3 regions of the Alkalihalophilus pseudofirmus genome follow, and region 1 is predicted to be linked to each of the others. Evidence: predicted binding sites of a transcription regulator. Region 1 holds the regulator's gene; each other region holds the start of a gene.

What was found. The regulator CtsR, encoded in region 1, represses protease genes until heat stress. The targets are predictions, from matches to a motif close to ATGGTCAATAAAGGTCAAACA.
Region 2: the regulator CtsR is predicted to act here: its motif matches at 2,184-2,204, upstream of PQ478_RS04410 (ATP-dependent Clp protease ATP-binding subunit).
Region 3: the regulator CtsR is predicted to act here: its motif matches at 1,289-1,309, upstream of clpP (ATP-dependent Clp endopeptidase proteolytic subunit ClpP).

Annotation. Positions count from the first base shown of each region.
Region 1 is NZ_CP117835.1:107,008-110,294, forward strand. It holds rRNA gene PQ478_RS00535 (23S ribosomal RNA) at 1-387, shown strand, start outside; rRNA gene rrf (5S ribosomal RNA) at 571-686, shown strand; gene PQ478_RS00545 (CtsR family transcriptional regulator) at 1,120-1,590, shown strand; gene mcsA (protein-arginine kinase activator protein McsA) at 1,693-2,226, shown strand; gene mcsB (protein-arginine kinase McsB) at 2,231-3,287, shown strand, end outside.
Region 2 is NZ_CP117835.1:863,443-866,729, forward strand. It holds gene PQ478_RS04410 (ATP-dependent Clp protease ATP-binding subunit) at 1-2,054, opposite strand, end outside; gene PQ478_RS04415 (NlpC/P60 family protein) at 2,364-3,287, shown strand, end outside.
Region 3 is NZ_CP117835.1:3,538,522-3,541,808, forward strand. It holds gene rpoN (RNA polymerase factor sigma-54) at 1-856, opposite strand, end outside; gene clpP (ATP-dependent Clp endopeptidase proteolytic subunit ClpP) at 1,435-2,022, shown strand; one part of gene PQ478_RS18680 (IS3 family transposase) at 2,556-3,287, opposite strand, start outside.

The DNA of each region.
Region 1 (3,287 bases):
TCGCATCCTGGGGCTGAAGTAGGTCCCAAGGGTTGGGCTGTTCGCCCATTAAAGCGGTACGCGAGCTGGGTTCAGAACGTCGTGAGACAGTTCGGTCCCTATCCGTCGCGGGCGTAGGAAATTTGAGAGGAGCTGTCCTTAGTACGAGAGGACCGGGATGGACACACCGCTGGTGTACCAGTTGTTCCGCCAGGAGCATCGCTGGGTAGCTACGTGTGGACGGGATAAGTGCTGAAAGCATCTAAGCATGAAGCCCCCCTCAAGATGAGATTTCCCATGGAGTTAATCCAGTAAGACCCCTTAGAGATGATGAGGTTGATAGGTCTGGTGTGGAAGCATGGCGACATGTGGAGCTGACAGATACTAATCGGTCGAGGACTTATCCAAATTATTCTTGACATATGTTTACACATTATCTAGTTTTGAGAGAACCATCTCAAACATTTACAAAGAGGATCGAACAGTTCGAGGAAGCGACGAAGTGAATGCCCGGAGCGTATCAAGCATACGTGAGGACATGAATGAGGAAGCTGACGAAGAAATATGAAGATCATCTGAAGTAAATCATAGTCTGGTGGCGATAGCAAAGAGGTCACACCCGTTCCCATGCCGAACACGGTCGTTAAGCTCTTTTGCGCCGATGGTAGTTGGGGGCTTCCCCCTGTGAGAGTAGGACGTTGCCAGGCACCTAAACCATTCCTTAAAGGAATGGTTTTTTTGTGCGTATAAGATACATTGCAATCTATTCGCTAATCGCCTGACGCAATTACTCGCTGAACCGGCGTATACCATCCTCACTCCTCAATCATCCTCCTTAATCTCTAATGTCTTCCCTTCTTCCTTGCCATAATCTAAAGTATATTCGAATAACAGCTGCTATCTAAAATTAAAATCTTTGGCCTTAACGGAATTAATAATAATAATGATTAGTCTATTCATATATAGGGAATAGAGAAAGAATTACTTAACCAATTACATATTCCATGTAGAGATTGATGAGTCATTGGCTATACTAGCTTGTGTGACGTCAAATAGTTGCACTTTTACAACAGATTGATTATAATATCTTCAAAGTCAAAGATAGTCAAAGTCAAAATGGGAGAGAGGAGGCGTCTATGATTGAGGAACATATCGGATATTATTGAAAATTACCTTAAGTCAACTTTAATGAAAAGTAAAGATGATTTGCTTGAAATAAAACGAAGCGAATTAGCAAAACAATTTGAATGTGTGCCCTCTCAAATTAATTATGTGATTAGTACTCGTTTCACAATAGAAAAAGGTTATATTGTGGAAAGCAAACGAGGCGGTGGCGGGTACATTCGAATTATTAAAGTGAAGCCTCATGACGATCTAGCTCTCTTCGAACAGGTCATGAATGTAATTGGAACAAAAATTGATCAACAGACAGCAGAAAATGTGATACTGCGGCTTCTAGAAGAAGGGGCTATCTCTAAAAGGGAAGCAAATCTTATGGTAAGTGTAGTAGACCGATCATTATTCCAAACAACGGTCACTCATCGAGATGAAATAAGAGCAAACCTTCTAAAAGCAATGCTCGAAACATTAACTTATAAACAAGACCGTTAATAGAAATTCGTTAGAAGACTTACCTTAATCGATCTTCCTTTAATCGATAACTGTCTAATATCAAACCTGTTTAATATCGAAAAGTGAGTGAGGTGTTATGCGATGAAATGCCAAGAATGTGGTGAAAGAGAGGCGACATTGCATTTTACGAAAATTGTTAACGGGAAAAAAGCAGAATTTCATATATGTGAACACTGTGCACGAGAAAAAGGAGAGCACATCCCAGGCTCTAACAGCTTCTCTATCCATCAATTACTATCTGGGCTGCTTCATTTAGATAAACCTATTAATACAAGTCAAGATAAGGTTAATAGACCTAAAGAGCTGGTTTGTCACAATTGCGGAATGAAGTATGAACAGTTCACCCGTACAGGAAGATTTGGCTGTGCGGCCTGCTATAAGAGTTTCGAAGATAAATTGGATCCTATTCTAAAAAGGGTACATAGTGGAAACCACACTCACTCTGGAAAGATTCCCGTAAGAGTAGGCGGAGGAATTCAGCTTCAACGAGAAATTGACTCATTGAAAGCTCAAATGAAGCAGTATATTGAACGTGAAGAATTTGAGCAGGCAGCAGAGACCCGTGACCAAATTCGAGCGCTTGAAGAACAAAAAAAGAATCAAGGAGAGGGGTGAGAAGATGTCACTCCAGAAATTTATCTCAGAAGCAATTAGTCCTTGGATGAAAAAAGATGGTGCAGATTCGGATATTGTCTTGAGCAGCCGAATAAGATTAGCTAGAAACCTAAAAGAATATAAGTTCCCTTTGTTAGCTACCATGGAAGAATCAAGCGCAGTAGTAAAGCAGGTTAAAGAGTCATTGCTTACAGATGACAACCAAGAGACTGGTCCGCTTGAACTTGTGTTAATGGAAGATTTAAAAGCTAACGAAAAAAGAGTTTTAGTAGAGAAGCACTTGATCAGCCCCAACTTAGCGGAACAATCAAAACATGGTGCTGTGATCCTAAGTGAAGATGAGTCGGTAAGTATTATGATTAATGAAGAAGATCATCTTCGAATTCAATGTCTTTTTCCTGGGTTTCAATTAACGAAAGGGTTAGAGGCAGCTAGTAGATTGGATGATTGGATTGAAGAAAGAGTGACCTATGCTTTTGATGAAAAAAGAGGTTATTTAACCAGCTGCCCGACAAATGTTGGGACAGGGTTAAGAGCTTCAGTGATGATGCACCTTCCAGCGCTTGCGATGACACGTCAATTAAATAAAATTTTACCGGCAATTAATCAATTAGGATTAGTTGTTAGAGGAATTTACGGGGAAGGTAGCGAAGCTTTAGGTAACCTATTTCAAGTTTCAAACCAATTAACTCTCGGAAAATCTGAACAAGATATCGTTGAAGACCTGCGAGATGTAGTGATGCAGTTGATTCAACAAGAACGTGCAGCACGAGAAGTGTTAATGCAAAGTTCGAAATTACAGCTAGAAGACAGGGTGTACCGCTCTTACGGGATCCTTTCTTATAGTCGAGTAATTGAATCAAAAGAAGCTACTCAGCGATTGTCTGATGTCAGATTAGGTATTGATGTTGGTCTGCTTGAGAATGTTTCTGCAAATATTTTAAATGAGTTAATGATCCTAACTCAGCCGGGCTTTTTGCAGCAGTACGCAGGCGAAGTGTTATCGCCGGATTTACGAGATGAGCGGCGTGCAACTCTCATCCGTGAACGATTAAAGCTTG
Region 2 (3,287 bases), 760 kb from region 1:
GGACGTGCACCAAATGCTGGATGGTAGCCAAGTTCTGCTATTTTTTCTTTAGCAGGTGCAGTCACTGACATTGTAATGTTTTGCTCAGATAATGTGTGTTCAAGGTCAAGGAGCAATAGGTCAACAATTTGTACAAGATTTGCTTTGCTTAGTTGGTTAAATTCGATGATCGCATCAAAGCGGTTCAAGAATTCTGGCTTGAAGTAAGCTGATAAAGCATCAAGCACGGAAGTCTCGGCAACAGCCTCGCTTGCGCCAAATCCAACTGCCTTCTTTTTCACTCCGACACCAGCGTTGCTTGTCATAATGATGACTGTATCCTTAAAGCTCACTGTTCTTCCTTGGCTGTCAGTTAAGCGCCCGTCCTCTAAAATTTGCAGGAACATATGCTGAACATCAGGGTGAGCTTTCTCAATTTCATCAAGCAGAATAATAGAGTACGGATTGCGGCGCACTTTCTCTGTTAACTGACCCGCCTCATCATGGCCTACATATCCAGGCGGCGATCCAATTAATTTAGAGACAGAGTGTTTTTCCATATACTCACTCATATCAAGACGAACCATTGCCTCTTTTGTACCAAATAATTGTTCTGCTAATGACTTAGTTAATTCTGTTTTACCCACACCAGTTGGTCCTACAAATAAGAAGGACCCGATCGGACGGTGTTTTGCTTTTAGGCCGGCACGTGAACGGCGAACGGCTTTGGCTACTTTTTCAACCGCTTTTTCTTGTCCAATGACCTTGCCGCGAAGTTGATCCGCTAGGTTTTTCATTTTTTCTTGATCGTTTGCTTGCAGTTTACCGACTGGAATCCCTGTTTTCTTCTCAATAATGGCTTCAATTTGAGCTGTGTCTACACTCGCTTTTTTATCTTCTGATTTATTTAGTTTAGCTTCTAATTTATTTAGTTTATCTTCTAGTTTTGCTTCTTCATCACGTAATTTTGCAGCTGCTTCATAGTTTTCTTCTTTTAATGCCTTGTCTTTTTCCTTATGAATTTCTGCAAGGCGTGATTCAATCTCGTCGTGGCTTGCTGCACCTGCTTGCAAGTTTAACTTCGAGCCAGCTTCATCTAATAAGTCAATCGCTTTGTCAGGTAAAAAGCGGTCTTGAATATAGCGGTGTGATAAGTTCACACAAGCTTTGATCGCATCTTCTGTGTAGCTTACTTGATGGTAATCTTCATACTTACTTTGAATACCTTTTAAAATGTTGATGGCATCTTCTATGGACGGCTCATTGACCATCACAGGCTGGAATCGACGTTCAAGGGCCGCATCTTTTTCGATTTCACGGTATTCTTTTAGCGTTGTTGCACCAACAACTTGGAGCTCGCCACGCGCTAGGGCTGGCTTTAAAATATTGCCTGCATCCATAGAACCCTCTGCAGAACCAGCACCTACTAATAAATGAATTTCATCGATAAACAGCATCACATTTTTACGTTCTTTAAGCTCAGCGATAAGCTGATTCATCCGCTCTTCAAATTGGCCGCGGATTCCTGTATTGGCAACAAGTGATGCTACATCTAATAGGATGACTTCCTTATTTAAAAGTTTTGAAGGAACATTACCTTCAACAATTTTTAATGCTAAACCTTCTACAATAGCTGTTTTACCAACGCCAGGCTCCCCAATAAGCACGGGGTTGTTTTTATTGCGTCGGTTTAAAATCTCAATCACACGCTCGATCTCTGTATCACGCCCAATCACGGGATCAATTAATCCAGCCTTGGCAGCCTGCGTCACGTTTTTCCCATATTGATCGAGGAAACCGCCTCCTCCTTTGTGCCCACCATTCATAGATTCGGCATGAGATGGATATGGTTTCGGATCATGAGCGGCTGCATTCATATGGTTGTTTGTTAATTGCTTAAATAGGTCATCGAACGGCATATGAGAAAATCCATGCCCAAAACCTGATGGAATTCCATTTGCAGCACGCATTTCTTGATAGCATGTCTGGCATAACTTAAATTGTTTTTTCTCCTGATTGAATTGCATACTAACATTCACTGTTGCTTGTCGTTGTTCGCAGTTTTGACATTTCATTAACATAACCTCCTCGATTATCATTCATTTTTTTATTCCATCGGCTGTTTATCTTGTTGAAAGGTTCATCTTGATTTTAAAGATCAAAGTTCGACTTTGACTTTCTTTGACCTTAGTTGACTTTATTATACTTTGACCTTTTTTGACTTTCAAGTGTTTTGCCTAATTTTTTTAAATTATTACCTTGCCTATATAAGTAAGCTTCACTTCGCTTTCCTTTATTAGTAGATTAATGTTTGAAATGAATCAGAAAGGACTAAAGACAATAAGAAAAACCATTTAGTAGACTTAGTAAAAGGAGGGATTCTTTTGAAAGAAAAATGTATTTATATCACTATCTTTTTAATGTTAGTGGTCTTTTTTTCATCCAGCACTCTAGCACAAACAACTGGAGAGCCTGCAGCTGATCTTGCCTTAGAAATGGTTGGTCCGAATAATCAAGGATTTATTACCTCTGAATTTGTTCAATACATATATGCAGAGGCAAGAGGAATAGATTTACCTCGGTTAGCAAGGGAGCAGCGCCAAGTAGGAGAGGAAGTTGCCCGTGAAAGCCTGCAAGCAGGAGACATTCTTTTCTTTCAAGGAAGCTCATTAATGTCAGGAATTTATGTAGGGGACGGCCGCTTTGTAGTGGTAACAAGTGGAGGAATCACAGAGATAAATCTTGATGCCAGTACTTATTGGTCAGGAATTTATGTCGGAGCTAACCGCTATTTAGAGGGTGCTGTTCCCGTGGAGGACCCTGCAGCTAGTCTTGCCTTAGAAATGATTGGACCAAATGAACAAGGGTTTTTAACTTCCGAATTTGTTCAACATGTATATGCACAGAGTAAAGGCATAGATTTGCCACGTCTTGCAAGAGACCAACTCTTAATAGGGGCTGAAGTGGAAAAAGATAAACTAGAAGCAGGTGATGTTGTCTTTTTTCAAGGAAGTTCATTAATGTCAGGGATCTATATCCAAAATGGTCAATTTGTTATTGTTACTAGTTCTGGAATTACGCAGGCTAATTTATATTCTAGTAGTTATTGGTCAGGAATTTATGTTGGAGCCAATCGCTATACCGAGGGAAGCAGTATCGAAGATTTTTCAGCAAACTTAGCACTAGAAATGGTGGGTGAAAACCATCAAGGTTTCATTACCTCCGAATTCGTTCAATACATCTATAAAGAAACTAAAGGGTTAGAACTTCCTCGGGCAGCTAGTGATCAGTGGCTGCTAGGAGAGGAA
Region 3 (3,287 bases), 650 kb from region 1:
ATTCAGTCGCTTCCGCTTGATTCGAACGATGCAGAAGCTGTTCATAATCACGGTTAAGCCGGATTGGCGGCAAGGAGTCATCAATTAACTGCACGAATAACTCGCCGTTCTTCCATGTAATAGACAGGTCTGGAATTAAATAATTCGTCGGCTCTCCTGAGTACTGGGTGCCGGGACGCGGATCTAGTGTTTGAATTAAGTCGTACACATCTTGGATATCGCTCATTGTCACATCTAATTCAGCCGCAAGAGTCTTCCATTTTTTAGAGGCAAGATCCTCCATATGCCGGGAAACGATGATTTCAGCCAATGGCGCTTTATTTGAAAGGTGCTTAAGCTGCAAAAGAAGACATTCTGAAAGAGATCTAGCACCTATCCCGGCAGGCTCAAAGCTTTGCAAAATACGTAAAACATCTTCTCCCTCTTCTGTCGAGATCGCTAAATCACTGCACACCTCTTCAAACGGGCGGCAAAAGTAGCCGTCTTCTCTCAAGCTGAAAATAAAATAATGAAGCTGACGCTCAAGTTCTTCCGATAACGCAATCTCCCCAGCTTGGGAAACTAAGTGCTCGCTCAAACTTTTATGGTCAACAAGGGCATAGTCAATAGGCGATGCCTCGTCTTCACTCTTTCTAGTGCTACCGGACCTCGGTGCCGATGCCCCTATATATGAAGATTCGCTCCCCGCTTGCATAGAAGCTTGATCTTGTAAGTCAATTAATGGATTCTCAAGTGCCTGTTCGTGTATGAAGGCGGACAAGTCTGTTGTGGAGTACTGCAACAAATTAATCGCCTGGCGCAGCTGCTGCGTCATAATTAATGTTGTTGTCTGCTGTTGAAAAAGACCAAACTGCATAAACTTCCTCCTTCCTTCCGTAAAAGTATCATACCATAAAAACCAGATATGTGAGCCGCATTGTAAGCGCTTACTAAAATAGTATGAATACAAATAAAAATCAGACCAACTAAAGCCATTATACTACAGAAAAGTTGAGACGTCTCGTTTATGAGCGACTAGTCTTGATGGCCGGCAATTAGAAGTCCGGCCTTGACTTCGTTTGACGGACGGAAAGAACCTCGAGCGAATAGACGTCGAAACTAGACACGAAAAGTGAATTTGGCTCGTTTAGGTATGAAGGTGGTGGAGCTTTGGCAATGAGAAGCGGCTTTCGAACTCCCTTTAATGCCACCAGGAGCATTTCACGTTTGAACTACTTTAAATTCGGCTATGATGTAAGAAGGGTTTAAGCACCAACATAGGGAATAGTATGTAATAGAGGAGGCAAAACATTTGACCTTCTTTGACCTATTAGGTATGATGTACATATATTTAAAAAGCCGTTCGTACATAAGAAACTGTTTACCAAACGGCGGCAAGACAGCTAGAATCAGCCTAATGATTTTAGAACAATCCATTATAAGGAGGAACTGATTATGAACTTAATTCCTACAGTTATTGAGCAGACAAACCGAGGTGAGCGTGCTTATGACATCTACTCTCGCCTACTTAAAGACCGTATCATCATGCTTGGCAGTGCCATTGATGACAACGTAGCAAACTCTATTGTTGCTCAACTTTTATTCCTACAAGCAGAAGATCCAGAAAAAGATATTTCTCTTTATATTAACAGCCCAGGTGGTTCGATCACAGCTGGTATGGCGATCTATGATACGATGAACTTCATCAAGCCGAAAGTATCAACTATTTGTATCGGTATGGCAGCTTCTATGGGTGCATTCCTTCTTGCTGCTGGTGAGCCTGGCAAACGTCTTGCTCTTCCAAACAGTGAAGTAATGATTCACCAACCGCTTGGCGGAACACGCGGGCAAGCTTCTGATATCGAAATCCATGCTCGCCGCATTATTGAAATGCGCGAAACATTAAACAAAATTCTTGCTGAGCGTACAGGTCAACCATTAGAAGTCATCGCACGCGATACAGACCGTGATAACTTCATGACTGCCTCAAGAGCAAAAGAATACGGCTTAATTGACGAAGTAATTTCTTCACCAAAAAAATAATAACACACTGAAAACCCACCCGGCATTTTGTCAGGTGGGTTTCTTGTTGTGGCTAACCTCACTAGAGAAAGAACTAACTACCCACAAACATCTGTGCAGGGAAACGTAATATCTCTCCTTACAATGTTGTTGATTTCCTCTGTAGAGACTCGCTTCAAACTTTCCCAATTCTCGTTCTTATTTAATGATATCGCTTAAAGATTTCCTCCATACGATAGTTGTTGATTTCCGCTGCAGGCACACGCTTTCCGCGGGCGGCCCGGGAGCTTCCTCATCGTCTTCACTCATAACAGACATAAGTACACTGGAAAATGGCTCCACTGCAGCAATTGTTGATCTCCACTGCAGGGACTCGCTTTCCGCGGGCGGTCCGGGAGCTTCCTCATCGTCTTCACTCATAACAGACATAAGTACACTGGAAAATGGCTCCACTGCAGCAATTGTTGATCTCCACTGCAGGGACTCGCTTTCCGCGGGCGGTCCGGGAGCCTCCTCGGGCTTTCTGCACTGGACCCATAAAGTTGGACACTTTTTTAAGCAGCTTTTTGGGTACTGAGTCGATAAGCTACTGGACTTTTCCGGTTCAATCTTGATTTAATTCTCACATGGTTGTAGTAATAGATGTATTGTTCTAACTCTTCTTTGAAGTGTTCAATACTATCAAATTCGTTTAAATAAAGGAACTCCGATTTCAGGATTCCAAAAAAGTTTTCCATGACAGAATTATCGTGACAGTTGCCTTTTCGAGACATACTTTGTGTGATGTTATGTTCTTTCAGTTTCCTTACGTAAGGGGCCATTCGATAGTGCCAACCTTGATCAGAATGAATCAAGAGATCATCGCCTTTATTTAGGTGCTTTAACCCTTGGTCCAACATCGTATCGACCAAATCATACGTTGGTCTTGATTGGAGCGTATAGGTTATCAGTTCGCCGTTAAACAGGTCAAATAGTGGAGACAGATAGAGCTTCTGTCCAAACAATTTAAATTCCGTAATGTCTGTCACCCACTTTTGATTAGGCTTCTCGGCTCTAAAGTTACGGTTTAGGATGTTTGGAGCTGCTTTTCCAACTTCTCCTTTATATGATTTGTATTTTTTCATTCGTACAAGGCATTTAAGCCCTAGGTCTCTCATCATTCGAAGCACTTTCTTTTTGTTAATCGCATATCCCTTTTCCTGAAGGAGGTCTGTAATACGACGATAGCCATATCGACCAAAGTGCTTATGGTAAATGAATGCAATTCTTCTTTTCCATTTTCGATC